Linked DNA regions of Salmonirosea aquatica. The protein of the gene in region 2 interacts with the protein of the main gene of each other region in a pairwise test. Links are inferred from orthologs where the notes say so. Each region holds a gene or a part of one and is shown on either strand. Other genes may lie near its edges. The genes, in order: gyrB and gyrA.

The links.
Region 1: the proteins of gyrA (region 2) and gyrB interact in binary tests that used the Escherichia coli proteins (3 or more experiments, as listed by UniProt). The link is inferred for Salmonirosea aquatica from one-to-one orthologs.

Annotation. Positions count from the first base shown.
Region 1 is NZ_WHLY01000002.1:620,769-635,760, reverse strand. The notes cover bases 7,612-10,491. They hold gyrB (DNA topoisomerase (ATP-hydrolyzing) subunit B), read left to right. Parts: upstream 7,612-8,013; coding sequence 8,014-9,969; downstream 9,970-10,491. Other genes in these bases: ppk1 (polyphosphate kinase 1), read left to right, coding at 10,145-10,491; GBK04_RS30310 (FG-GAP repeat domain-containing protein), read left to right, coding at 7,612-7,928. Also shown: GBK04_RS03650 (SusC/RagA family TonB-linked outer membrane protein), read left to right, coding at 1-2,846; GBK04_RS03645 (SusD/RagB family nutrient-binding outer membrane lipoprotein), read left to right, coding at 2,949-4,526; GBK04_RS30315 (CRTAC1 family protein), read left to right, coding at 4,600-6,657; more of GBK04_RS30310, read left to right, coding at 6,675-7,611; more of ppk1, read left to right, coding at 10,492-12,445; GBK04_RS03625 (DUF4870 domain-containing protein), read right to left, coding at 12,526-13,017; signal peptide peptidase SppA, read right to left, coding at 14,481-14,992. UniProt on the Escherichia coli protein: DNA gyrase negatively supercoils closed circular double-stranded DNA in an ATP-dependent manner to maintain chromosomes in an underwound state.
Region 2 is NZ_WHLY01000002.1:5,641,432-5,656,655, forward strand. What follows is about bases 5,872-8,983. They hold gyrA (DNA gyrase subunit A), read left to right. Parts: upstream 5,872-6,208; coding sequence 6,209-8,758; downstream 8,759-8,983. Other genes in these bases: GBK04_RS24325 (tetratricopeptide repeat protein), read left to right, coding at 8,814-8,983. Outside these bases: GBK04_RS24295 (hypothetical protein), read left to right, coding at 1-1,749; GBK04_RS24300 (dipeptidase), read right to left, coding at 1,754-2,824; GBK04_RS24305 (D-TA family PLP-dependent enzyme), read right to left, coding at 2,877-3,986; GBK04_RS24310 (RidA family protein), read right to left, coding at 4,020-4,487; GBK04_RS24315 (gluconate:H+ symporter), read right to left, coding at 4,539-5,843; more of GBK04_RS24325, read left to right, coding at 8,984-10,274; GBK04_RS24330 (hypothetical protein), read left to right, coding at 10,494-11,645; GBK04_RS24335 (T9SS type B sorting domain-containing protein), read left to right, coding at 11,690-12,361; GBK04_RS31055 (hypothetical protein), read left to right, coding at 12,630-13,172; GBK04_RS24340 (T9SS type B sorting domain-containing protein), read left to right, coding at 13,421-15,139. UniProt on the Escherichia coli protein: A type II topoisomerase that negatively supercoils closed circular double-stranded (ds) DNA in an ATP-dependent manner to maintain chromosomes in an underwound state.

The DNA.
Region 1 (14,992 bases), 5.0 Mb from region 2 along the record:
GTGTGCCAGCAGGTACTTCGACGCTAATCATTTCTTCCGTCGGCTATGAAACCAAAGAGGTGCCCGTTTCTGGGTCTACCTCGACGCTTACCATCGATCTGAATCCCGATGTCAGGAATTTGGGCGAAGTAGTGGTGACGGCCCTCGGGATCGAGCGTAGTGCCAAATCGCTGACCTACTCAACCCAGAAGATCGATGGGAAACAACTGACCGATGTACGCGATGCCAACTTTGTCAACACGCTTTCGGGCAAAGTGGCGGGGATGGTCGTGACGCAGGGGGCTTCGGGCCCCGGTTCGGCTACTCGTGTAACGCTGCGCGGAAACCGCTCCATCCGGGGAAATAATAATGCTCTCTTTGTAGTGGACGGGGTACCTATCGACAATACGGTGCAGAGTCAGGTAGGGAACGATTTCGGCGGAATCAACGGCAGCGACGGGGCAGCCAACATCAACCCCGACGACATCGAGTCCATGAACGTACTGAAAGGCCCGGCAGCGGCGGCCCTCTACGGGAGTCGGGCGGCCAACGGGGTTATTATGGTGACTACCAAAAAAGGTAGCGCGGGTCGGGTCACGACTAACATCAATTCGGGTGTCGTGGTCGAAACGCCCTTTCTGTTGCCCCAATTCCAAAATACCTACGGCCAGGGCAACGGTGGTGTGGCCAGCGACAAAGCCAGCGGGAGCTGGGGTGCGAAAGGCACCACCTACCCCGACAACGTCCGGGATTTCTTTCGCAATGCGGTTTCTACCAACAACTCGGTGGGCATTTCGGCCGGTACCCAGAACGTGCAGACCTACGCGTCCTACACCAACAACTACAACCAGGGTTTGCTGCCCAACAACGACCTGATGCGCCATACGATTAATTTGCGGGTGAGCTCGCAGCTGACCAAACGGCTTACCACGGATGCGAAGATTACCTATACCAATCAGACCATCAACAACAAGCCGCGTTCGGGTGAGGAGAGTGCGGTGGTGATGAACCTGTATAAGATTCCGCGCAGCGTGGACCTGAACCAATACAAGAATTTTCAGGATGAAAACGGAAATCCTACCTACTGGACCACCTCGTCCATCTATATGAATCCCTATTGGACCACTAACAAGACTACCGATAAGGAACGCCGCAACCGTACCATCCTGCTGGGTTCAGTAAAATATGAATTGACGGACTGGCTCAACGTGCAGGGGCGCGTGAGCTTCGACCGCTACGACGATCGCTACAATCGTAGCTGGGCCGACCGTACTCTGCTATTCGCCGGGCCGGGTGGGTCGTACCAGGATTTCACCAACGATATTCTGGAAAGAAACATGGACGTGATCGTGTCGGGTAATAACAAGCTGGGCAAGGACATCGCTCTCACATACAACTTTGGAGCGGGGCAGACCTACAAGAAATTCTCGCAAGTAGGTGCCAACGCCAACGGGTTGCTGGTACCCAACAAATTCGATCTTTCGTTTGCCCGCGCGCTGAGCCAAATTGCCGCCTTCTCGGAGCGTGAACTTCAATATGTTTTCGGGACAGCCTCATTATCTTATCGCGACTTTCTGACCGTCGACATGTCGGCTCGTAATGACTGGTCGTCTACGCTGCCCAAGCCTTACTCGTATTTCTACCCATCGTTTGGAGCCAATCTTATTCTGACGGATGCTCTCCAGATGCCCGAGTGGGTGAGTTTTGCCAAACTGCGCGGATCCTGGGCGCAGGTAGGTAACGACACCGATCCCTACCTTTTGACCCAAACCTACTCCTTCTCGCAGGGTGGTACGGGCGGATTCATCTCCCGGGATGCTACCCAACCCGCAGCTACCTTGAAACCCGAAATCTCGTCCTCGACCGAGGTAGGGCTGGATCTGCGTTTCTTTGGCGGACGCCTTGGTCTGGATATGACCTACTATAACACCAATACCGTCAACCAATTGTTGACCCTAGGCCTGGCTCCTGCTTCGGGCTTTTCCGACCAGTTTATCAATGCCGGAAAAATCAACAACGAAGGTTTCGAGTTTACACTGACGGGTAAACCGCTCCGCAGTTCTGATCTGAACTGGGATATGACCCTAAACTTTGCCCGCAATGTCAATACCATTGTCGAGCTGCACCCCGACATCAAAATCGCCTTTCTGGCGGGTGGCTACGGCCGTACCGCCGGTCCCGTGGTAGCCGAAGGCGGCTCGTACGGCGATATGTACGCCCAGCGCTGGAAACGCGACGATCAGGGTAGGTACGTCGTGGATGCCAATGGCAAGCCCGTAGCTACCGAAAGTGAGAAGATCGGTAACTTCAATCCGAAGTTTACCATGGGTTTCAACAACTCATTCAATTATAAAAACTTTGTGCTGAGCTTCCTGATCGACGGTCGTTTCGGGGGTACCATGACCTCGGGTACCCAGGCCAACCTGGCCTTCGACGGTAACGCCGACTACACGACGAATAACCGCGACGGGGGCTGGGTGCTACCCGCCGTTACCTCCACGGGGGAAACTAACACCAAGGCCATCAACGCCGAAACTTTCTGGACGACGGTATCGGGAGGACGCTACTCGTGGGGTGAGTTCTTTACCTACTCCACCACCAATGTACGTCTGCGGGAACTGTCGATGGGCTACAAGATTCCGGTTCCTGAGAATTTCTTTATTAAGAATGTCCGACTTTCGTTCATAGCCCGCAACCTGTTCTTCCTATATCGCGGCTATGCTACTCTGGATATTCCCGGCGTGGAAAAGCGCAAGCTACCCTTCGATCCCGATGTGAATCTGGGTGCTGGGAATTTTCAGGGTGTGGAGTACGGTAGCTTACCATCTTCCCGTACGATGGGCCTTAACCTGAAACTTGGATTTTGATTTCTAATCCTTTGCTTCCGGGTCAGGGTACCTTGATTTTGAAGCGAAGAATAATCTGATCCCATATCACGATCTATCAAAACAGTACAAACAAAGCATTGTATGAACATACCGTTTAAAAAATCCTTGCTCAAACTTACGGCCTTTGGGCTGGTGGTTGGTTCCGCCAGCATCTGGTGGAGCTGTACGGACAAGTTTGACGAAATGAATACCAGCAAAACCAAACTGACCACGCTGGGAAAAGATGAATTGCCGTTCCTGTTTTCCCGGGCCGAGCAGCAGGCTTCCTACGCCGGGGGTACCTACCAGATCGCCCAAAACCTGTTTGCCGATCTCTACGCCCAGTACTTTGCTACTTCGGCTACCTACTTTCCTTCCGACCGCTACGTCATGCGGTTCGACTGGCTGGGCGGGCACTGGAACCCCATCTATACCCAGGTGGTACCCCAGCTGAAAACGCTGCTGGAATCCACCGAACCCAGCTCGGCGGAGAATGCCCTGGCCAATGTCATGTGGGTTTTCGCTTTCCATCGCGTTACCGATTACTACGGCCCCATTCCGTATTTTGATGCGGGCATTCCGGCTCGTTCCGTCAAGTACGATGCGCAGGAGAAGATCTACGAAGATTTTTTCAAACGTCTGGATGCCGCCGCCGCCATCTTGAAAGGTAAAACTTCCGAAAAACCCTACGGAACTTTCGACTTGATCTACGCGGGCGATGTAAATAAGTGGATCAAATTCACCAATACCCTGCGGCTGCGGTTGGCCTTGCGGATTTCTAAAGTGAATCCTGCTGAGGCTAAAAAACAGGCCGAAGCCGCATATGCCGGCGGCGTGTTCACTGAACTAGACGATGCAGCCTTCATGGTGAAAAACCTGGCGGGTGATGATCATAACGGCCTGGGCCGGATCGCCATCTGGAACGAATTTCGCATGAGCGCTTCCATGGAGTCGGTGCTGAAAGGCTACGAAGATCCCCGCATCGGCGTTTTCTTCCAACCCGCTACCGCTACCAATACCTACGAAGGTCTGCGGAACGGATTGTTACCTGCGCAGTTGAATCAGGAAGGAAATGGCAACAACGATAATTCCAACGTAGGGACGCGCTGGGCTACGGGCGGCGGTTCGGCCTGGACGAGCCAGTTGACCGTTCCGCAGGACATCATGCACACATCCGAGGCGTACCTGCTTCGGGCCGAAGGAGCGCTCAATGGCTGGAGCATGGGTGGTACAGCTAAAGAATTGTACGAGAAAGGGATCGAAATGTCGTTGAAGCAATGGGGGGCCAGTGATGCTGCCGTCCAGACCTACCTCAACAGCACCAAAACTCCCGTGGCACCTGGTGATCCGCTCAAATCGCCCGCTCTATCCAACATTCCGGTGAAATGGGATGCCGCGGCTTCAGAGGCTGTAAAGCGCGAGCAGATTGGTACCCAGAAATGGCTGGCGCTCTATCCTGACGGCCTGGAAGCCTGGGCCGAATTCCGCCGTACCAGGTACCCCAAACTTTATCCGGTGGTTAATTCCGATAACGAAGAGCTACCTGTAGGTACCTTCATCCGCCGCATTCCTTTCCTGACCTCGGAGAAACAAACCAATGCCGAAGCCGTGAAAGCCGCCGAGGCCTTACTGAACGGACCGGATAAGGCCAGCACCCCGCTATGGTGGGATAAGAACTAGACTTTTTTACCAAAAAAATACTTTACCAAAAAAGGCAGGCATTTTGTCTGCCTTTTTTGGTAAATTTTGACCTATGAATTTGTACAAAACGAATGTTGCACAGTTAACATCAGTGAGTCTGCTTACCTTATCGCTGGTTTTTTCCGGTTGCCGGTCCGACGATACCTTGTTTACCCTCTTGGACGCGGGTGATACGGGCGTAGAATTCACCAACTTTATCGAGGAAGATGCCGAAAATAACGTACTCGAGTACGGCTATTTTTACAATGGGGGAGGAGTAGCCGCTGCCGACTTCAATCATGACGGACTGGTAGATTTGTACTTTACGGGAAACATGGTGGCCAACCGGCTGTACCTGAATCGGGGCGGGATGGAGTTTGAGGACATTACCAACCAAGCCAAGGTAGGCCTGAATGAGGGATGGAAAACCGGCGTGTCGCTGGTGGACATCAATGACGACGGCTGGATGGACCTGTACGTATGCCGTTCGGGGGCGGAGAATCCGGCCTTGCGGCGAAACCTGCTCTACGTCAATGACGGACCTACCGCAGACAATATCCCTACCTTTACTGAAAAAGCGGCTGCATACGGTCTGGATGATCCTTCCTACACGACCCAAGCCGTTTTCTTTGACTATGACAAGGATGGTGATACGGACTGTTTTCTGCTCAATCATTCAGTGCAGGACTATGCCGGTTTCAGCCGATTGCTGGGAAGCTACCGCCAACAGAAGAATCCCGCTTACGGCAACAAACTGCTCCGAAACGAAGGAGGACACTTCGTTGACGTGACCGACTCGTCGGGCGTTGTGTCCAACGTGCTGAGTTTTGGACTCGGGATCAATATCAACGACTTCAACAACGACGGCTGGTCGGATTTGTACATTGCCAACGACTATAATGAGAACGACTACCTGTACCTTAACCAGAAGGACGGTACGTTCCAGGAAGTGATCCGGCAGGCCACAGGACACGTGTCGCTCTATTCTATGGGGACCGATGCCGCCGATATCAACAACGACGGCTGGACCGACATCCTCACGCTGGACATGCTACCCGCCAGTAACGAACGCATCAAGCTCACCGCCGGGGACGACAACTACGATAAGTACCGGGAGCTACTCCGTGCGGGATTTCATGAACAGACCATGCGAAACATGCTGCAGCTCAACAATGGCACCAATGCCGACGGGGTACCCGTATTCAGTGAGATAGGCCAGCTGGCGGGGGTGTCCAACACGGATTGGAGCTGGGCTGCCCTGATGGCCGATTTTGACAACGATGGGTTTAAAGACCTGTTCGTGACCAATGGCTACGCCCGGGACTATACCAACATGGAATTTTTGAAATATTCAACCGATGTCCAAACTGCTTCCCGTGCCTCGGGGAAAGCTCCGTCGCAGATGGAGGTGATTGCCGAGATGCCCCCCATTAGCCAGCCCAACTATATTTTCAGGAATGAAGGCAATCTTACATTTAGTAAAAAAGTGGAGGATTGGGGCTTTGGGGCCAAAAGCCAATCGAACGGGGCGGCCTACGCCGATCTGGACAACGATGGCGATCTGGATCTGATTACCAACAATGTGAATCAGAAAGCCTTCATTTACCAAAATAACAGTACTCCCAGTGATTCCACTCGCAACTTATCCCTGGAACTCCTGGCTCCTAGCTATGCCCTGCGAGCCGGGGCGCGGGTGATTCTCTACCAAGCAGGTCATGGTATCCAGATGCAGGATGTAATGCCGGTGCGGGGATTTCAATCGGCTATGGACGGCCCGCTGCACTTTGGTTTGGGCAGTCGGGGCGTGGACTCCATTCGGGTATCCTGGACCGACGGCCGCATATCGACCCTGGTGCGCCCCGATGCTTCTCAAAGGATCAGGATACGGTACGACCCGAGCCAAGGTGCCCCTCATCCCGCAGAGGCTGTTTTTACCCCGCTGTTTACGGAGGTACCCGGCATCGATTTTACGTATCAAGCCACCAACCAGAACGATTTTCGGGTGCAGCCCTTACTACCAGTAATGCTTTCCCGACAGGGACCTGCCCTCGCCCAGGGTGATGTGAATGGCGATGGACGGCCGGATGTGTATCTGGGGGAGCACGCGGAGAGGCGGGGCGGTTGCTTGTAAGTCGGGGTACCGCTTTTGTGCCTGTTGCTGTCTCGGATTTCAGTAAAGATGCGGGGTATGAGGATGCCGGAGCTGTTTTTTTTGACGCCGATGACGACGGTGACTTGGACCTTCTGGTGGCGAGTGGAGGGTACTCGCTCAATCCGCAGGCGCTATGGCTACGCCCCCGACTTTACCTCAACCATGGAAATGGCTGGGCCCGGGATAGTTTTCCCGATGTACGGATCAATGCATCCTGCGTGACAGTCGCCGACTTGGATCAGGACGGCGATCAGGATATTTTCATTGGAGAGCGCGTCACGCCGGGTCGTTTTCCCGAGAGCAGCGGTGATCGCATATTCTTGAATGATGGCAAAGGGCATTTTTCGGATCGTACCACACAATTTCTCCCCGACCACGCCACCCTGGGTATGGTAACGCAGGCTTCCTTTCAGGATTTGCGTGGCGATAAGGTACCCGAGCTGGTTACTGTGAGCGATTGGGGGGCAATTCAAATTTGGGAAAAAGACCGGCAGGGTACCTTTCGGAATGCTAGCGAAAAATGGGGTACCCTTGCCCTGACGGGTTGCTGGACGGCTCTTGCTCCCGCAGACCTGGACGGGGATGGAGATATGGATTTTGTGGTAGGCAATATGGGTACCAACGGTCAATGGTACCTGACGGCCCCGCAGGGCATGAATCTCTACGCGGATACGCACTCCACAGTGCCCCCGGTTCCGGTTGTCGCCCTGCTGGATCAGGGCAAAGAATACCCTTATCCCAGCCGGGATGAACTGTTTGGCCAAATGCCCGAGCTTAAGAAAAAGTACCCCGACTACATAGGCTATTCAAAAGCTACTATTACGGATTTGTTTTCTCCGGATCGAATCGGGAAAATGAACCGAAAGGAAGTGCGGGAATTCCGGACTGGAGTTCTGGAAAATTCAGGGGGTACCTTTCGTTTCAGGGCGCTGCCCGTGCAGGCGCAATTTGCTCCCGTTTATGCACTGGCCGTAGCGGATTTCGATGGCGATGGAAAATTGGATATTATGTTGGGCGGAAATCAAGATAAAGCCAGGGTCCGGCTTGGAAAAAGCGACGCCAATCTACTACAGGTTTTCCTCAACCGGGGCACGGCAGGATTCGAATATATGCCCCAGGCGCTAAACGGACTGTTTGTACAGGGCGACGTACGTAGCCTTTTGGTGCTCAACAAAGGCTCCGAATTGGCGATTTTGATCGGACGGAACGACCTGCCCTTGAAAACCCTGCAAATAGCACGAAAACGGTAGGCGAAGCGAGGAAAAAATTGTATCTTTACACGATTATAAACCCCGCATTGGCGGGCGCTTTTTATTGTAGTGTAAAACAAACTTTATGGCAAACGAAGCAACGCTGGAAGTAAGTAGTTATTCAGCCGAGAACATCCAGGTTCTGGAGGGATTGGAGGCCGTGCGGAAGCGCCCGGCCATGTACATCGGCGACACCGGTTTTAAGGGGCTGCATCACCTGATCTGGGAGGTAGTCGACAATTCAATTGACGAGGCCATGGCGGGGTATTGCGATACCATCCATGTGACCATCGAAACGGACGAATCTATCACCGTGCAGGACAATGGCCGGGGTATCCCTACGGGCATTCACTCGAAAGAAAAACGATCGGCGCTGGAAGTGGTGATGACGGTATTGCACGCCGGCGGTAAATTTGACAAAGACACGTATAAAGTATCCGGAGGTTTGCACGGCGTGGGGGTGTCCTGCGTCAATGCGCTCTCCGTAGATTTGCGCGCTGAGGTACATCGCGAAGGCAAGATTTTTGAGCAGGAATACCAGAAAGGATTTCCTCTGTACCCTGTACGCGAGATTGGCGAGTCCAGCAAAACGGGCACGATGATTCATTTCAAGCCCGACGATACCATATTCACCGTTACCGAATTCAAATACGAAACCGTAGCGAACCGCTTGCGTGAGCTATCCTTTTTGAATAAAGGACTCCGCCTGACGCTAACGGATATGCGCAACCTGGACGACGACGGCAAGCCCAGCTACGAGGAGTTTTTCTCCGAGGGTGGTCTGGTCGAATTCGTCACCTATCTTGACAATACCCGCCAGCCCCTGATTCCGGCCCCTATCCACATGGATAGCGACAAAGGGGTCATGCCCGTGGAAGTATCCATGATGTACAATACTTCGTACAGCGAGAATGTCATCTCCTACGTCAACAACATCAATACCATCGAGGGAGGAACCCATGTATCGGGCTTCCGGGCGGCGCTTACCCGTACCTTGAAAAACTACGCCGACAAATCGGGGATTTTGGCCAAGGAAAAGATCGAGGTGAGTGGTGATGACTTCCGGGAAGGTCTTACGGCCGTTATTTCGGTGAAGGTACAGGAGCCGCAGTTTGAAGGACAAACCAAAACCAAACTCGGCAACTCTGACGTGGCTGGGGCGGTGAGCCAGGTCGTGTCCGAAATGCTGGACACCTACCTCAATGAGCATCCCAAGGAGGCACGTATGATTGTCGACAAAGTGGTGCTGGCTGCCAAGGCCCGTATTGCGGCCCGCAAGGCCCGCGAAATGGTGCAGCGCAAAAACGTCCTGACTGGCACCGGGCTACCCGGCAAACTGGCCGATTGTTCCGAAACCGATCCCGAAGTGTGCGAATTGTACCTCGTAGAGGGTGACTCGGCGGGGGGAACCGCCAAGCAGGGCCGCAACCGGGCTTTCCAGGCTATCCTGCCATTGCGTGGTAAAATCCTGAATGTGGAAAAAGCCCAGGAATACCGTATTTACGAGAATGAAGAAATCAAGAACATGTTTACGGCCATGGGCGTGCAGATTGGTAAGGAAGGTGATGAGCGCGCTTTGAATATTGATCGGCTTCGTTACCATAAGATCATTATCATGACTGACGCCGACATCGACGGTAGTCACATCCGTACCCTGATTCTGACATTCTTCTTCCGGTACATGAAGGTACTTATCGAAAATGGCTATATCTATATCGCCCAGCCGCCCCTGTACCTGATCAAGAAGGGAAAAGAAGAGCGTTACTGCTGGACCGAAGCCCAGCGCGAAGCCGCCGTACACGAGCTCGGCAATGGACGGGAAGAATCGGTGAACACGCAGCGCTACAAGGGTTTGGGTGAAATGAACGCCGAACAATTGTGGCAAACCACGATGAACCCCGATTTCCGCAGCCTCAAGCAGGTTAGCATCGATTCGGCGGCGGAAGCCGACCATCTGTTTTCAATGCTGATGGGCGACGAAGTGGCCCCGCGCCGTGAGTTTATTGAGAAAAATGCCAAGTACGCCCGTGTGGACGTGTAGGTACCTGACGAAATAGTAGTTTTAGGCGCATGACTGACTATTTCTGGTCAGTCATGCGTTTTTCGTAGGAAACCGAAAATTAATTACAATACCCAACGGAACCGTTTGCATTCGGAACCCAGATTTCGGAAACACAAACTCAGAAGCCAATACTAAGTACCAAGAATTTCAAGCCATGCCACAGGATTCAAATCACCTTTCTGGAAACGAGAAGCGAAGTCGTTTGTCCAATCTGTTATCATTCTTCAACGATAAAAACGAAAAAGTGGAAGAAGGTAAATTCATGCGCTCAAATGAGAAAGTCAATGACCTGATTGTTCAGAGCGATTTCATCAGTCGGGATTTGAGCTGGCTCAAATTCAACGAGCGGGTACTGGATCAGGTACGGGATACGGAACGCAGCCTGTTCGACCGGCTGAAATTCCTGGCGATCACGGCCTCGAATCTGGATGAGTTTTTTTCGATCCGGGTCGGTAGTTTGTACAATTACCTCGACTACGGCAAGGAGCGGGTGGATTATTCGGGCTTGCGGGAGGTACCCTTCCGGAAAACCCTGCTGAAGGCCTTACAAGGGTTTGTGGCTGAGCAAAACCACTGCTACAAGCAGGAATTACTGCCTCTTTTTGAGAAGCACCGGGCTGCCATCGCCACCATGAAAGACCTGACGGAAGCAGAAAAAGCCAAGGTGTCCGACTACTTCGATCGTACCATTTACCCGATGCTAACGCCGATGCTGTACGATTACACGCACGTCTTCCCGGTATTGTTGGCCAAAGTACTCATCCTGGGAGTCATCACCCAAACTTCCGGTACTACAAGCGAGGAGGATCGTAAGCTTTCGTTCGTACAGCTACCTCTCAATCTCCCCCGTTTCTACGTGATTGAGCGCGACAACGAGATTTTGTTCCTGCCGATTGAGAACATTGTGCGGGCCTACATTAAAAAACTCTACCGGAATGTAGACATCGTGTCGACTAATCTGTTGCGAATCATCCGCAATGGAGATTTCTCTCTGGAAGAGAACGACGACATGGAAGTGGATTTCATTGACGAGATCAAGCAGAAAATCAAGAACCGACGCCTGGGTAGGGTCGTGAAAGTGGAGGTGGAGTCTGACGTGGATGAAGATCTGCTGAGTCTTTTGAAAAAACGCTGGGAGATTGATGATTTTAATATCTACCGGGCTGATAACCTGTTGGACTATACCTGTTTCTGGCAGATTATTAAGCATAACGAGTTCAAGGATCAGATCCCTCCCTTGCACCCGCCCGTGCCCCCGCTGAGCATAGGTAGGGAACGCATCACCGATATTTTTGAGGTAATGCGGGAGCGCGACATCTTGCTACACCATCCCTACAACAACTTTGAGCCGGTGCTTCAATTGCTCGAGCAGGCCGCCGAAGACCCCAACGTGCTTTCGATCAAGCTGACCATTTACCGGCTTGCGAAAAACTCCCGGGTCACCGAGGCGTTGCTCACCGCCGCCGAGAACGGCAAGCACGTGGCGGTACTTTTTGAAGTGAAGGCCCGCTTTGACGAAGAAAACAATATTCGCGAAGCCCAGCGCCTGCAAAAAGCCGGATGCTTTGTGATCTACGGGATTGGTCTGCTGAAAACCCACACCAAGCTGCTGCTGATTGTGCGGAATGAGGGCGAAAAAGTAGTCCGCTATGCGCATTTGTCCACCGGGAACTACAACGAAGAAACAGCCCGACTCTACACCGATATTGGCCTATTGACCACCAACGAGGAATACACACATGATATCTCCGAGTTTTTCAATGTCATCACCGGCCACTCGCTGCCCAGTGACTACCGGAATCTGATCACGGCCCCACGACAGATGCGCGAGCGCCTGATCGCGATGATCCAGCAGGAAGCCGAAAACGCACGCCAGGGTTTGCCCAGCGGTATCTGTATCAAGATAAATTCATTGGAAGACCGGGCCGTGATTGATGAATTGTACAAGGCTTCGCAGGCAGGGGTACCCATCGATCTCATTGTGCGGGGCATTTGCTGTCTACGGCCGGGCCGGACCGATCTGAGTGATAACATTCGGGTCAAGTCGATCGTGGGCAACTTTCTGGAACATTCCCGCATCTTTTACTTCCACAACGCGGGAAATCCGCTGGTGTATGGGGGGAGCGCGGATGTGATGGTCCGCAGCTTCGACCGGCGTATTGAATCGCTATTCATTCTGGTCAATGAGCGGGTCAAGCAGGAAGCGATTCTGATGCTGAATTATAACCTGCGCGACAACGTCAATTCTTACGAACTACAGGAAGACGGTACCTATGAGAAATGCCATGTGGGCGAAGGTACCGAAGCCTTCGATATCCATAAAGTGTTCTTTGAGGTAAAACCCGATGACGTCATGCAGGCCAGGCTGTTTGAGAAGCAGGACAAACTGCTGGCCGATAACCATACAAATGCAGAAATGCTAGAGGAAATCGACAGCGAAGAGAAGAACAACTGAGCCGACTTTATTCCAAAGAAAAGCCTCCCGGGATATGATATTTCCGGGAGGCTTTTCTTTGGAATCGCATGAAGTTGCAACTACTTCACCAGGCGCAGCGACAGGGGATAACGGTATGCTTTCCCTCCATTGGCGCGTACACTGCCCGTAATCATAACTACCAGAGAGAAAATCCCGATGGCAAAAAACACCAGGCCGACCACCAATCCGGAGCCCACCATGCCCATTATACCCACGTCAGTGGATGTTTCGTTGTCACTGACTCCCCCGATAATGAGGCTGAGGATGGAACTGCCAAAGGCGAACAACATGAATAGGAGGATCACCACCCCGACCACCGCCAGGGTAATCTGGAAATTGAGTGACTCCTTGCCGTGTTCATCCACAAAGCTGCTTTTGCCTTTCTGGGTGTTGTAAAGTACTAAAATGACGATTAGCGCCAGAAAAGGAATTGGGACCAGCATATTGGCAAACGAAGCCAATAATGCACCCAGGTGCATCCACATACCCGCAGAGCGCTGCCCGGCGGTGATTTCGGAGGGGTAGGAGGGGGTAAAGTTTTGATCTTCCATGAATTATAGCAGATTTAGGATGAATTGTGGTGATAAAAGCAGAGGGGCGCTGTAAAATACGTGGCCTGTTGGCGAATTTACCTAAATTCGCGGTTTCTTGGAAATATTATTTTGTCAATCTGCTACATGGAAAGATTTACCGGACTGATCGGAATCGTGCTAATTTTAGGAACGGCCTATGCTCTGTCGAGCAATAGGAAAGCCATCAATTACCGTACGGTAGGCGTGGGGCTGGCGCTGCAATTCGGCCTGGCGGTATTCATCCTCCGTACCGAAACCGGACAGGCCATATTTCAGTGGCTGGGCGACAAAGTGCAGAAACTGTTGTCGTTTTCCGACCAGGGTGCCAGTTTTGTGTTCGGTACCCTCGTGAGCAGTGATCTGATGCAGAAAGTATTTGGCCCTGGCAACGATTTTGTCTTTTTCTTTAAGGTTATCCCCACCATCATTTTCGTGGCGGTGCTGGTCAATATGCTCTACCACTTGGGCATCATGCAGCGGGTTGTGGCTATCATTGCGCGGGGCGTGTACTGGCTCATGGGTGTGAGTGGTTCAGAAGCGCTCTCCAACGTGGCCAGTACCTTTGTGGGGCAAGTGGAGGCGCAAATCATGATCAAGCCCTACCTGAAAGGTATGACCAACTCCGAGCTCATGGCCTCTATGACGGGTAGTTTCGCCTGCATCGCCGGGGGCGTCATGGCCGTCTACATATCCCTGGGGGTACCTGCCCCCTACCTGATTGCCGCCAGCCTCATGGCCGCGCCGGGGGCGTTGGTGATTTCCAAAATCGTTTATCCCGAAACGGAGGTGTCCGAAACCAAGGGCGCCATCAAACTGGAAATCAAGAAAACCCACGCCAACCTGCTCGACGCCATCGCGGCGGGTGCCAGTGAGGGCCTCAAGGTAGGTTTCAACGTAATTGCCATGCTGATTGGCTTCATTGCGCTGGTGGCTTTGCTGGATTTTCTGTTGGGTAAGGTGGGAGGCGTTTTCAATTTCCCCCAGCTTAGCTTCAATTATCTATTGGGCAAAGTTTTCTCGGTATTTGCGTGGGCGATGGGGGTACCTTCGCAGGACATTGAGGCGGCCGGTTCGCTGATGGGTACCAAAATGGTAATCAACGAATTCGTGGCCTACCTCGATTTGGTGAAATTGAAGGAAACCCTCGATCCCAAAACGCTCGTGATCACGAGTTTTGCGCTATGTGGTTTTGCCAATTTTAGTTCCATTGCCATTCAGGTAGGGGCATTGGAGAATTGGCTCCTTCCCGCCGCTCCGATTTGGCTAGGCTCGGCTTTCGGGCGCTGATTTGTGGTACCCTGGCTTCCTACATGTCTGCAACCTTCGCCGGGTTGTTGATGTGAAACCATTACAAATACGTAAATAGTACTTGGCCAGTAGCCAAAAAAAGCGGGGCCGGAAATGATTTTCCGGCCCCGCTTTTTTTTGACTTGGATGGGTATCTATCGTATATCCAGACCGAATGGCATACGCGCCTGCAAACCTTCCATATTCAGCAGTTTGCGGTACATTTTTACGTGAGGAGCTAGCTCGCCCAGTTGCCGGGCCATAATTTGGTCTTCTGAATTGCCGGCCATTTTGCTCACAAACTCCTGTAGCGGATTCTTCTTTTCGGGATAAAAACGTACCCGATAATCGCCTTCTTTTAGTTTGGCAGCATTGGCCGCCAGTTTGATGGCTTCGTCGAGCCCACCGAGCACGTCCACCAGACCGTTGGATTTGGCCTCCACGCCCGACCACACCCGGCCCGAAGCCAGGCTCCGCAGCTTTTCAACGGACATCTTACGGCCTTGAGCAGCTTTGCTGGTAAAGTTAGCATAGCCTTCGTTGACGCTCTTCTGGATCTTATCTTTCTCAAAATCAGTCATTTCGCGCGTCAAAGTAGGCCAGTCGGCATGTGGGTTGGTTTTGACACCATCGAACGTGATGCCTAATTTGTTATCTAGGAAATTTT
Region 2 (15,224 bases):
GAAGATTACCGTCGCATAGCGGTTACAGAGGATAAAGCCCTTACCCTGGATATACTTAGGAAGTATCGTTCCGCTTCCAAATACATTATCAGTACACTGGAATACGAAATAAAAAGCGCCGAGGAAGGTCAGAGGGCGATTCTAGGATCCCGTTCTCAGGGAAATCCGACTGAACGTATGAATCAGTACGCGCAGGATTGTCGAATTGAGGATCTGGCTTATTTCGTTAAGAACAATTCTTCCTTCATTCCACAAGCTGTAAGTACCTCTCGCTTAGTGGACGAGTACCGGGCCATTGAGGGCGACATTGCTCGCTTGTTAAAAGATCCGGGAAACGGACCTTTTTTGGAGAGTGCCTACCGCAACCTGATCGAAAAAGCGGGACAGATTCCAAGTGTGGGCGGAACTATCCAGCTCTGTGCCAAAAAGCTCTATTTTGAATACTTGTATGGCCAGGCGGTGTGGAGTGAGAAGGAAGGCCTCGAAAATGGAGATAAGACCCGATATCAGGAAGCTCTCCGGTATAGTATGGAAGCGTATCAATTAGGGCTTTCTGAACTCAATACTGATTTAGAGGTACTTCAACGCCGCATAGCTGCTCAGCTTGATTGTGAAGACCGGCGCCAGGATTTTGAAAATTTACTGGTAGGTATCCGGCTTGATTTGTCCCAATGTCAGGTAAAGTCGGCGAAAACACGATGGGATACTGCAGCCGCCCGACTATCGGGGTGTGGACTGAACAATTCTCAATTTTCTGCTCAGTACATAGCGCTGCGCGATTCTGTGTATCAATTCTATATTGCGGATAGTTCGCTTGTTTCGCTTACCGCCCGCGGAAATCAGGCACTCGACACCCGGAAGTGTGAGGAGGCCCGGGGCATAATAGAACAAATACAAAACCTTTGGATGTGCGATCCGGGGAACCGTGATAGTCTGCTGTTGCAATACCGGGACCGAATCAGTCAGTGCGAGCAGCTTACGTGCTATATTACAAACCGCAATAAGGCTATTCAAAGTGCCGAAAACCGGGAATGGAAAAAATCGTATGACTACTATCAGCAGGCTTATACCTGCGCATCCGAAACCCAGAAGCTACGGATCAAGGAAATCATGGAAGATATGGAATGTGATGCCTACCCCGATCGCTGCCAGAAAAGCAATGTTTCGGTTTCATTGGAACCCTCCGTCAGAATTGGTATTAATAAGCCTAAGTACACTGAGGAGGGGAAGGCATGGGAAACCACCTACGGGTACCTTACATCCGCAGGTCTACAAGTTTCATTTCTTTCGTACCTCAATCCACTGGATGTAGTCCTTGGTCTGGATTACTTCCAAACGGAATATCAATCGGTAGATAAGGGCGATCCTAAGGGCGATTTTAAAATTTCCGGAGCCGATGCTTATGTGGCCTTTAAGCTGCACCCAACCGGAACGGACCCCAACCGTTTGCGGCCCTACCTCAAAGGGGGCTTCGAAGTGTTGTTGCCCATGAGCTACTCCTTACAGAATCATTACAAAAACGAATCAACCCGGGATCGTTCACTTCTGAAGAAACAATCACTGGGTACCCTGGCCGCTTTGGGGATCGAATTGCAGAAAAAGAAATTCGGTTTCTTTATAGAAATAGTGGGAGGATATAATTTCTCGGGAATTTATAATGCCAATGCCGTGAGCTCCTCTGGAGCAAAGGGAAAAACCGAAGCGCAATTCCGTACTGCCGGTATAAGAGTCGGCGCCCGACTCTGGTAGCTTTTTAGTCCCACGACTTCTCCAAAAAAGATACCCAATTTTTCCAGAATATATTTTCAACATCTGCATGGTCATAGCCTTTCGCGGCCAGCAGATCGGTCAGAACCTGCAAATCGGCAATCGATTCCATATCGCCGGGAGCTTGTTCTTTTCCAAAGGCGCCATCCAGATCGGAGCCTATTCCTACGTGGTGGGTATTGCCCGCCAACTGACAGATGTGGTCGATGTGCGCCACGACATGCTCGATACGAAGACCTGTGGATGCAGGAGTCGATATTCCGCGTTGCCAGCCCGGAATCATCATCCAGGCATCGAAAGCCATCCCGATTACAGACCCTTTATCAATTAGTAGCTTGAGTTGCTCATCTGAAAATTGACGATTGTGCGGTGTAAGGGCCCGCACCAGATTGTGGCTGGCCCAGACGGGGCCATTGTAGTCAGGTACAGCATCCCAAAAGGCGCTGTCGCACAGGTGGGTAGCATCGAGGATTATGGAAAGTTTTTCCATTTCCCGCAACAGCGACTGCCCCAGTGGGCTAAGGGGCTGATCCGCGTCCGTACCGTATGCGTACACGCCGGGACCATAATGGGCCGGACCTACCGCGCGCAAACCCCGCTCGTAGGCCTCATGCAAATGGTCGAGTGAAAGTAGGGAGTCCGCCCCTTCGAGACTGAGAATGTAGCCAATGGGTAGGTCGTCGGTTTTTTCTGCTGATTGCCATAACGTCAGATGTTGCCTTAAATCCTTTGCATTCCGAATCTGTACCATTTCTCCCGCCCATTCCATTGCTTGATACCAGGCCAGTTGTCCCTGAGTTTGCGCCCAGGCCTGGGCCGGTGAATGCCAGCCGGGTAAGGTACTGTCGGATTTGACATACCGGGCGATCTGCGTGGCCACGCAGAGGCCAATGGTACCCCGGCGCATTTCGGGAAATGAAACTACCCCTCGGCCCCGGTCAGGTTTGTCCGTCAAGTGGGCTTCCCTGGCCCGGATTTCTGCCAGAGGACGGGTAAGATCACGGTTCCATTCCAGGGCATTCATGGCAAGGTCCAGATGGGCGTCGAAGAGAAACATGGGATTGATTGATAAAGGGTATAGGATTGTGAGTGGATAGCTGTTTAAGGATTTAAACCGAAATAATCCGTCGACGGGCCAAAATTGGCCATTTGTCTAACACTGTATGATTTTCGACCACTGCGGCATATTCATGTAGGGCTACTGTAGGACAGATATGATAGGGGAGGGCATAGAGCAAATCACCCAATTGGATACGGTCCCAGTGGGCTACCCGAACCACTCCATGCTCCTCACTTTGGCTGAGAACTTCGTATCGATCTAAATTCAAAAACTTGAAACGACGATCAATCGGATTTTCGGCTGCTACCGCTTTGTGGCCCAGGTCGATGGTAATAATATTTTCGGCTGGTTTAGAAATTACCCGGGTAGCTATAACTGCGGCATGTTGAAAGGGCTGGTCCAGGAAACGCTCGCCATACCCCCAGTCCCACAGCAGGCAGGTACCCGGACTACAATACACAGCCGTCCGTTGGGCATGGACGGTGAAAGTAGGAGAGCCTCCGGCAATGATCATTGGGGCAGGGTACCCTGCCTGTTTTAATGACGTCTGAATTTGCTGAATGGGTTTAAAAGCGGCGTCACTGTGGGCTTTCCGTTCCGCAAAAACAGCCTCCCGAATATGGCCGTCGTAGACATGAAGTCCCTGCAGTTGCAAATGGTCCATTTGCGCAATTTCCTGGTAAAGCTCCAATAGTCCGTGGTGGATCGGAAAACCTGAACGATCCATACCGTTGTTAACGTCAATAAACACATTGCTTACCCTACCTGCACTGCTTTTACTCAGCTGCTGCGCCGATGCGTGCGAATCTACCAGCGAGGCAAAATATACCTCAGGATATTTATTCTGTAAGGCAAATAGTCGCTCTATGTTGGGGCCGACCAGTTGGTAGGCGATCAATATCCATTTTGCCCCGGTTTGCGCCAGCATTTCGGCTTCGGCTATGGTAGCGCACTTGAATTTCGTAATGCCGGCCTCCAATTGTAATTGGGTCACTTCCGCCATCTTGTGGGTTTTGACGTGCGGAACCAACCGATCAGCGCTGCCGGCGATTTGGATCATCAAGGCAATATTGAACTCAATTCTTTCCTTGTAAACCAATAGAGAAGGGGAAAATATCTGATTGGGATTATGGACTTCGTACCAGGTGTCAGTCTGCATTTGTTTTGAATATTGGCTACTGAAATTTACACTTCAATGTAATTCAAACATCGCTTCTATTTCTACGGGTATATTGTCGGGCAAAGAACCCATTCCCACTGCTGAACGTACCCCAATGCCTTCCTCGGTACCCCAAACGGAAGCAAACAATTCGCTGCAGCCATTGATGATGTAAGGGTGCCTTTCAAAGTCCGGAGTACAGTTGACCATACCCAGTACTTTTATAACCCGCTTGATCCGATCCAGACTGCCTAGGTTTTCCCGGAGGGTGGCCAGTATCGCCAGACCTACCTGTCGGGCCGCCGCTTTCCCCTGTTCTATATCCAATGCATCGCCAATCCGGCCTTTTATCAAGGTACCATCGGATTGGACAGTACCGTGCCCCGAAACATATACCCAACGGCTATCGACGATGAGTAAGGGTTTATATACGCCCAGTGGTTTGGGAGCGGGAGGAAGTTCAAGATTCAGCCTGGAGAAATTTTGCTCGGGAGAAGCCATAGAAAGTAGGAAAGGAGATATGAATGATGAAACTGTTTTTTGAACAGACTACTATACAAACATACTGAGGGCAAGTACCCCCAGTAAGCCCACTATCGAAACAATGCTTTCCATGATGGACCAGGTGAGCAGAGTGTCGCGGATACTAAGATTGAAATATTCTTTGAATAGCCAAAATCCGCCATCATTCAGATGCGAGAACATCAAACTGCCCGCTCCGATGGCCAGCACGATAAGTTCGGGAGCTACGGCATTCTGCATTAGCAACGGGGCCAGAATCCCCACGGTGGTAAGCCCAGCGACGGTAGCAGACCCGACACACACGCGAATGACAGCGGCGATTCCCCAACTCAGAATAATCGGCGACACCTGTACGCCCTTCAAGCCTTCGGCAATGTACTGGCTTACCCCACTTTCAGTCATAATTTGCTTGAATACTCCCGCTCCGGCAATGATCAGCAGGATCATCGCTACTCCTTTGAAGGCCTCCTCCATGGATTTGGATACCTCCCGCATGGAAAGCCCCCGTCGCAGGCCCAGGGCATACGCGGCAAATAATACTGATACCAGCATACTGAAACTGGGATCGGCCAGAATTTCAATAAGCTTATATCCGGGAATTATTTTATTGATACCCGAAAGGGCCGTCAATAGAAAAACGGGTAGGAGAGCCGCTACCGCGCTAATGCCCAGGCCCGGCAATTCGTGAACCGGACGTGCTTTTACATCGAACAGCAAGGGGTCGGGTCTTGGATTGAATCGCTTTAATGTACGGCCAAACAAAGGGCCAGCCACCGCGATGGCAGGAATGGAAACTATCAACCCATAGAGGAGGGTCTTTCCCAGATCGGCGTTGAGTTGGGTAGCTATGGCCGAGGGCGAAGGGTGGGGGGGAAGGTACCCGTGAGCCACCGACAGGGCCGATAACATGGGAATACCCACATACAGCAGTGGCAGTCCCGCCGAAGAAGCGATCATGAAAATCAGGGGTACCACAATTACAAAACCCGCATTATAAAAAAGTGGAATGCCTATCACAAATCCCGCCAGGGCCAGACCCCACTGAATATTCGATTTGCCAAACAGACCAATGAGCGCATCGGTAATTCGCTGGGCGGCTCCGCTGTCGGCGACCAGCTTACCGAGCATGGCTCCAAAACCCACAATGAGTACCAATTCACCCAAGGTACCCCCGATGCCTTTCTGGACAGCTGCTCCGATTTGGCCTACCTCCATGCCGCTAATCAGTCCCAATCCGATGGAGACCAGCAGAAAGGAAATGAAGGTGTCGAGTTTCAGCCAGGCAATAAGCAGCACCAGGCACAAAATGGCAGCAAACGTGAAGATAAGGGGCATAAAAAAGAGATAGTTGATAGGGTTCGGGTTGTATAAGGCGCTAAGGAGTCAAATATAACGATACCCGGGTAAGGGGGCTTGTCAGGCATTACGGGCTTGAAACTAAAATAATCCTATCATTCGTAAGAAAATCCAAACGCCGGATCGAATTCGGTGGTTCATAAATTCACTTCCCGATGGCAAAAACCGCCCTGTGGGCTCCGAATAGCAAATTACTTTTCAGGACATAAGGCCAAATTCTTGTTTAAACCGCTAAAAATGACGAAATTTGACTCTTTGAATCCAATCATTTGGAGCAAAAATTATACTTCTTTACGGTCAGTTAGCTAGCACAATCAAATTCTTCGATTCGTTACATTTTTTTTATGGCAGAAACAACAAGTGGAAACATCATCCCCATTAACATTGAGGATGAAATGCGGGGTGCCTACATCGATTATTCGATGTCGGTTATTATTTCCCGTGCCCTACCCGACGTGCGCGATGGGTTAAAGCCCGTACACCGCCGCGTACTTTTTGGCATGTCGGATCTCGGTGTGAATTATAACAAGTCGTACAAAAAATCGGCCCGTATTGTCGGCGAAGTGCTGGGCAAGTACCACCCGCATGGTGACTCTTCCGTATATGACACCATGGTGCGGATGGCCCAACCTTGGTCGCTACGTTATATGCTGGTCGATGGGCAGGGTAACTTTGGCTCGGTGGACGGAGACTCTCCGGCTGCCATGCGGTACACCGAAGCTCGTCTCAAGCGCATTGCGGATGAGTTGCTGAACGATATAAATAAAGAAACGGTTGATTTTCAACCCAATTTCGATGACTCCCTGCAGGAACCATCGGTATTGCCCGCCAAGTTTCCCAATCTGTTGGTCAATGGTTCGTCGGGGATTGCCGTTGGTATGGCGACCAATATGGCTCCGCACAATCTGCGTGAGGTGATCGATGGAGTGGTAGCCTACATCGACAACAACGAAATCACGATCGCGGAATTGATGGAATTTGTGAAGGCGCCTGATTTCCCTACGGGTGGAACCATTTACGGTTACCAGGGAGTTCGCTCAGCCTTCGAAACGGGTCGGGGCCGGATCATCATCCGCGCCAACACGCACATGGAGGTGTCCAAGACGGGACGGGAGCAGATCATCGTGACCGAAATTCCCTACATGACCAACAAGGCCTCGATGATCGAACGCATTGCCGGACTTATCAACGATAAAAAACTGGACGGGATTTCGGACATCCGGGATGAATCGGACCGGGATGGCATGCGGATTGTATTCGATCTTAAGAAGGATGCTATCCCCAATATCGTTCTGAACCACCTGTATAAATACACCCCGCTGCAAACCTCATTTGGGGTCAACAACGTGGCCCTGGTGAAAGGACGACCCATGATCCTGAATCTCAAAGATCTGATCAGGCACTACGTGGATCACCGGGTAGTCGTGGTAACACGCCGGACTGAATACGAATTACGTGAGGCCGAGAAGCGCGCACATATTTTACAAGGTTTGCTGATTGCGCTTGATAATCTGGATGCTGTAATCAATCTGATTCGCAGTGCCAAAGATCCTGACACCGCTAAGGCGGGTTTGATCGAACAGTTTGCACTTTCTGAAATTCAGGCCAAAGCGATTCTGGAATTGCGTTTGCAGCGCCTTACCGGTCTTGAGCGCGATAAAATTATCAAAGAGTACGAGGAGATAATGGCCCTGATTACTGATTTGCGGGATATTCTGGGTAGTGATATCCGCAAATTTGAAATCATTAAAACGGAGTTGAGTGAAATCCGGGAGCGCTATGGTGATGACCGGCGCACCAAGATTGAATACGCCGCCGAAGAGTTCAGTGATGAGGACATGATCGCTGATGAGGAAATGCTCATCACCATTTCACATCAGGGGTATATCAAGCGCACCCCGTTGCAGGAGTACCGGATCCAGACCCGGGGTGGGGTAGGGGCACGGGGTGTGAAGACCAAAGATGACGACTTCACTGAACACCTGTTCTCAGCCACGATGCTTAATTATCTTATGATTTTTACTGAGTTTGGCAAGCTTTTTTGGTTGAAAGTTTATGAGGTACCTGAAGGAGCAAAAACTTCCAAGGGACGCCCCATCCAGAACCTGATCAGTATCGAGTCAGGGGATTCGATCCGGGCAGTGATCAACGTCAAGACCCTGAGCGACGAGGATTATATCAATAATAATTATATTATCATGTGTACTCGTCAGGGTACCATCAAGAAAACACTCCTCGAAGCGTATTCGCGTCCCCGGCAAAACGGGATTATTGCGATATCGGTCAACGAGGGAGATCGGTTGTTGGACGTGGCTTTGACAAATGGCGATAATGACATCGTGATCGCGCAAAGTGCGGGCCGTGCCGTCCGATTCAATGAAAAGGGTGTACGACCCATGGGAAGGACGGCCTCCGGTGTGCGCGGGATCAACCTGAGCGATGATCCCAAAAACGAGGTAGTGGGTATGGTCTGTATCAATCGTGAAGATGCGCAATTGCTGGTTGTTTCTGAAAATGGTTACGGCAAACGTTCGCCCATTGAAGACTATCGCGTCACAAATCGAGGAGGAAAAGGGGTTTCCACTATGAACGCTACCGAAAAGGTAGGGAAACTGGTGGCCATCCGTGAAGTGACCGAGCAGGACGATCTGATGATTATTACACGCAATGGAATAGCCATTCGCATGAGTGTGACCGACATCCGGCAGGCAGGACGCAACACCCAGGGCGTAAAACTCATTCGGTTGAATAACACAGACGAAATATCGTCCGTAACCCGTATTCTGAAAGATGATGAAGAAGAAAACGAGGAGACTCTGAACGGAAGTCCAACCGAATTAACAGGAGAAAATCCTGTGTCACCTGATGCATCAGATACTGAGGAGTTGCAATAATTGAAATAAAATAGCGTATTTAGTACCGTTAATCACAACCAAAAAAACATTCCATATGAAAAGAATATTTTTTGTTTCTACATTAAGCCTGTTCAGCTTACTGACTTTTGCTCAGTCAGCTGTGGATCAGGCTATGCTGGATCAGGCCAAAAAAGATAAAGAGAAAAGCGATAAAAGTATCCAGGATGAAAAAGCCAGTGCCAAAGCGGCCACTTGGATGGAGCGCGCTCAGCTTTATCAGAACATTGCCCTGCAGTATTCACAGTTGGACTCCAACGCTGCAATGACTGCATACGATGCTTATAAAAAAGTAGTTGAATTAGATAAGACCAAAAAAGGCGAGCCGGGCCGTTCGGCTAAAGAAGCCCAAGGGGTTCTGGAGGGAGCGGAAGGAACTAACTTGTACACTGCCTTTGTAAAGCAGGGAGCTGAAAAGTATCAGGCTCAAAACATGACCGAGGCTCTGAAAATGTTTCAGATGGCGCAGCAGATCAATGCGAAGGATACGACAGCAGCACTATATGGTGGCATATCGGCTCAGCAAGCAGATAAGAAAGATGTAGCTGTTGAAGAATTTGAAAAATACATTAGCAATGGCGGCACCGATCCCAGTGTGTACTACGGGCTTGCCCAGCTGTACCGAGCTGACAATAAATTTGACAAGGCGATCAGCACCTTGGAAAGAGGTCTGGCAAAAAGTCCAGATAACAAGGACCTAAAATCAGAGATTGTAAACATCCACCTGGCTTCGGGGAATGAAGATATGGCGATTAATCAATTAAAGGAATTGACCGCCAAGGATCCTTCTAACGTCACCAATATGGTGAACCTTGCCATTCTGTATGACAATAGCGCCATCAAGCAAAGCACTAAAATTCGTGAATTGCAGGAAAAAATGGGAGCCTCTAGTAACACCATGGACGCTAAGAAAAAGCAGCTCGAAGAGGAGAAAGGAAAAATAGAAGTTTATCAAAACGAAGTAAAACGCATCACCGGCTTGATGAAGAAACAGCCTAAGAATGCCGATTTGAAGCGTCAACTGGATGAGGTCAATCAATCATTGGAAACTACAAAATCCAATGTTACTAAGTACGAAGGTGAAGTTTCGGCCATGGCTGCAAAAGCAAGTAGTGGCGATCAGGCAGCGATGCAAAAGGAAATGGCAGACCTGAAAACACAGTACAGTCAGTATCGTGATTTGTCCATTGATACCTACAAAAAGGCTTTGGCGGCAGAACCTGAGAATTACGATGCATTATTCAATTTGGGTGTTTTCTACTTTAATGATGCCGTAGAACTTAAGCGTGAGGTAGATAATATGAACATGTCCGAGTACCAGCAGCGTGGCAAAGAAGTTGAAGGCCGGGTTTGCGGGAAATTTCAGAAAGCCAAGCCATACTTTGAAAAAGCTTTGAAAGTACGACCTGATGAAGAAGAAGCGAAAAGTACTTTGGAGAATGTGAACAACATCCTTACTCAATTTACAGAGAAGAAGGTTGAGTGTGTAGCAGAATAAGGAATTGATAATAAAGCATCCACTTTGTGGATGCTTTATTGTTTGAATAATTTACTTAACATAATATAAATTATAAAACAAAACTATGTTGTTTTTAAGTTGGGGTAATCTATTCTGCAACAGATATTTATTTGCCGGAGTATGGGGTAAAATAAATCCTCCTTATATTTATCATGAAAGCAGGGTTTGTTTGGATTTGTGAGCTATTTACACACACGGATGAAATACTTTTTACTTATTGTTGTTCTATTCACTACATTTCATTCGTACGGACGCCATATTGTGGGCGGTGAAATCCGTATGCAAGTTACTGCCGTACCCAATCGCTTTTCGTTTACTTTGATCCAGTTCTGGGATGAGAATACACTCACTTCCGGCAATCGGGATCCGTCGGTGGAACTGCTTTTCTACCGCAAGCGTGATAACCAGTTGATTCAGAAGGTATCACTTCCCTTCGTATCAACTCGTAATATTAGTTATAAGAACCAAGCCTGCGCTTCATTCCGTTCGTTAAGAACTCTGGAGGGTACCTATACTAGTCAGATTACCCTAAAATCATCCGATTATAGTGACGCGGGTGGATATTATATTGTATGGGAACGATGCTGCCGCAATGATGACATCAATAATATTCAGTCACCCGGATCCAGTGGAATGGTATTCTATCTGGAATTTCCGCCCCTGACCATTCCTAACTCCGCGCCTGAATTTAGTTTTCCTAATGGCGACTATATTTGTAAAGACCAGGCATTTTCCATGAATGTGTCAGCTACTGACAATGACGGTGACGAATTGCGCTATTCACTGGTGACTCCGATGCGGGGTAATACCGGTCGTAACAATCCTATCGGGGACGACTATCCAAAAGCGGGCTACCCGCTGGTAGAATGGGTACCTACTGTCTCGGACCGCAATATGATACCCGGCAACCCTGCCCTGGCCATCGACAGTCGTTCGGGACTACTAACCGTTACAGCTAGCCAACTGGGACTTTATGTGTTTACCGTACAATGCGAAGAATTTCGGAATGGAGTCCGGGTTGGTTTAGTACGGCGTGATTTTCAATTGCTGGTCATTGAGTGCAGCAAAACTACCCCGCCTGAACCGGTTATCACTTATAATAAGGTAAAAGCTGAACAAGTGGAGTATTGCCCGGAAAGACCCATTAGTCTTGAAACAGACACTGCTCCCAATTGGTCGTTCCAATGGCAACTCAACGGGAACAACATCGCCGGAGCCACCAGCTCAACGCTGACTGTACAGGATACGGGTAGCTATTCGGTGGTGAAAAGTTTCAAAAATTTATGCAGCAAAGATACTTCTTCACAAGTGGTAAAAGTGTTACCAGGTACCCCCCCCCAGCGACTATAACACAGTTAAAAGATATTATTTGTGAGAATGAAAAACTCAATCTCGTGGGCCCTACCCTGGCCAGTGGATATAGTTTTGAATGGCGTAAGAGCGAGATGGACCAAATAGTAGGTTCAGAGCCCGTGCTCACCGTTACCGAACAAGGTACATATGAATTATTAGTACGGGATGAAAAAAATGGTTGTACCGCCTCGGATAGCGCTGTGGTGTCGGTGGAAAGGATCAGCGTAAATTTGCCTCCCCGACTGAGTCTGCAAAAGGGGAATTCCATAGTCATAAACTCCGAAGTTGAATCCACGGCATTTCCCGTTACTTACCAATGGTCTCCACCCGAAGGTCTCAGTAGTGATACTGACTCACTGCCCAGCGCTTCCCCGCAAAACTCGATGACCTATGTCCTGCAAGTAACTTCGCCAATTGGATGTTTGGCATCAGATAGTGTACAGCTGGAAGTTTTTGACCGACTGTACATTCCTGATGCATTTAGTCCAAACGGCGACGGAGTTAATGACGTACTGGACATATACAACGGTTCCAATCAGATCCAGGATATCCGAATAATTAACCGCTGGGGCGAGGTTGTCTTTCAGTCTCCGAACTACGATAATCCCTGGGATGGTACCTATAAACAAACCAAAGTACCCCAAGGGACGTATATTTACCTGATAGTGACCCCCTTTTACAATTATAAGGGTACTATTCTTATTCTGTACTAAAGTCTCCCCCATCCCCTCTTTAAAAAATGTACCCTCGAAACTTGGGAGCTTGCTTTCCCATGCAAGGGATCGGTACGTTCAAGAAATCAGTTGTTTCATCCCAATGATGGGCCAGTCAGTACATTAGAGAAAATTTATGAGGCGTTTTTACCAGTTTGCAGCGGCAATTGGTTTGCTGTTTTTTTGCTATTCAGCCCAGGCTAGTCACATCTTGGGAGGTGAAATCCGGATGGAGACCACCAGTGAGGCAAATCGGTTTTCGTGCAGTATGATTCTCTTCTGGGATCAGAATCGGCTAACGGTGGCTAATCGCGAACCATCCGTGGAAATTCTCTTCTACCGAAAACGAGACAATCAATTGGTTTTCAAAACCTCCCTACCCTACATTACTTCACGGAATGTAGATTATCAGAATCAGGTCTGTTCTGGGCTACGTAATTTGAAAACAGTAGAAGGTACCTACAATGCTAAAGTTTCACTAAATCCTGGAGATTTTTCTGATCCAGGAGGGTACTATATTGTCTGGGAAAGGTGCTGCCGCAATGCCGATATCAGCAACATTCGTGAACCGGGCGCGAGCGGGCTGGTATTTTACCTTGAGTTCCCCCCCTATCGGTTCGTAATTCATCACCAGTTTTTAATTTTCCGAATGGCGATTATATATGTCTGGGTTTGCCCTATTCCACAAATTTGTCTGCTACGGACGCCGATGGTGATGAACTACGCTACTCGGTTGTTACTCCTTTTCGAGGAAATACAAGTCTGGATTACCCAATCGGGGATGATTCACCCAAGTCGGGATACCCTTTGATAGAATGGCTACCCGGTATCTCGTCTCAAAATATGATCCCCGGAAATCCCGCTCTCAGTATTGATCTACGAACGGGCAGATTAACGGTGACGGCCAGTCAATTGGGTTTATATGTATTTACGGTACAATGTGAAGAATACCGTAATGGAGTAAAGATTGGGGTAGTCCGGCGAGATTTTCAATCACTCGTCATCGAGTGCAGTCCTAATTCGCCCCCGGTCCCTGTAATTGTGCATGATCAGAAGATTATGCCGACCATTGAACTTTGCATCCAACCCATACTGCTTCAAATACAGGAACCGGGGAACTGGGCCTACCAGTGGCAAATTGACGGACAAGACATACCTGGAGCTAACGCTTCTGCACTTCAAGTAAATCAAGAGGGTCGTTACTCAGTACAAAGAAGTTCTAAAAGTACGAATCAGGATCAATGTTCGATGCCGGTTTCATCTGAGCCAGTGGAAGTAGTACCCGAACCACTTCCTTCCGCCCTGATTGATAAAAAAAAGGATATACTTTGTGAGGGAGGTACCCTTGCTTTGCAGGCAGAAACAAAAAGTTCATATGTATATGAATGGAGAATAGGCATGAATCAGCTGGCAGAAACTGGACCTAGCATAACTGTTCAGAAAGGGGGCACATACTCACTTCTAGTCAGAAATGAACAAAATGGTTGTACTGCTACTGATAGTATCGAAGTGAAAGTTGAATCAATACGGGTGAAACTACCTGCTGAGGTAGAAATATTGAGGGGACAAAATGTAGAGCTTACTCCAAAAGTAGAATCTACTTCATCAGCCATCCAGTACAAATGGTCACCTCCTGAAGGGCTTAACAGTACTACCGAAAGTAAGCCCTTAGCATCGCCCGAAAAAACAACCGATTATATTCTACAGGTCGAAACGCCTGGTGGTTGCCAGGCAACGGCTCCTATCAAAGTGGTCGTTAACGAGTGCCAAGAGATCCCCATTCCTATACCTACGGTATTATATAAGAACAAACCCGTTAAGGAAATCGAACTTTGCTCAGGAGGAGATATAAAGCTGGAGACGGATAGTGAAGGTGATTGGAATTACCAATGGCAAATCAATGGACAAAATATTACCGATGCTACTGGTTCCAGCTATGTTGCCAGCAAAGTGGGTAGCTATACTGTAGTTCGGAGTTCAAAAAATGAAACTCCGGCAATCTGTATAAAGCCCGCAATATCTATAGGGGTTGAGGTAGTGGCTGGTATACCTCCGATTGCAAATATCGAGGCTACTAGTATTGTATTTTGCGCAGGAAAACCATTACAATTGAGCGCTGACAGCGCTACTTCATCTCGGTATACATGGAGTTTGGACGGAAAAATGCTTAGTCAGACTAGTGATAAGGTGAATGTTGACTCGCCAGGGACCTATACATTGGTGGTCCTTGACGGAAGGAATGGCTGTACTTCCACGGATAGTATTCTGATTAGGCAGGAGGAAATCAGTGTCTCACTTGCAGATGAAGTCTGGGTCAAACGAGGAGAATCCGTAATGCTGAATCCACAGGTTAATACTTCGGATTTTCCAGTTTCGTACTTATGGTCTCCTCCACTTGGCCTATCCAATCCTCTGGATTCACTTCCGGTTGCGCTACCAGATCAGTCAACGGAATATGTAGTACGGGTAAGTACCCCTGGTGGATGTGAAGCTAAGGACAGCATCATGGTTTCGATTATAGACCGTATATTTCTGCCTGATGCTTTTAGCCCAAATGGTGATGGGATCAACGATGTTTTTATTATTCCGAATGGACAAGTCTTAATCGAAAACATTAAGATTTATAATCGTTGGGGTCAGGTAATTTTCTCAGAGGCCGGCTATACAACACCCTGGGATGGATATTTTAAAAATAAAGTTGTCGAAAATGGAATGTATAACTACATCATTAAGACTTCTGACAATATTTACAAAGGTGCTGTACGTGTAATGTATTGAATCTCAAAGTATAAATTTCCACATCCTCACCCCCTTATCTGTTAATTGCTTAGTAATAAGGCAATTAACAATCCACGTGGAACAG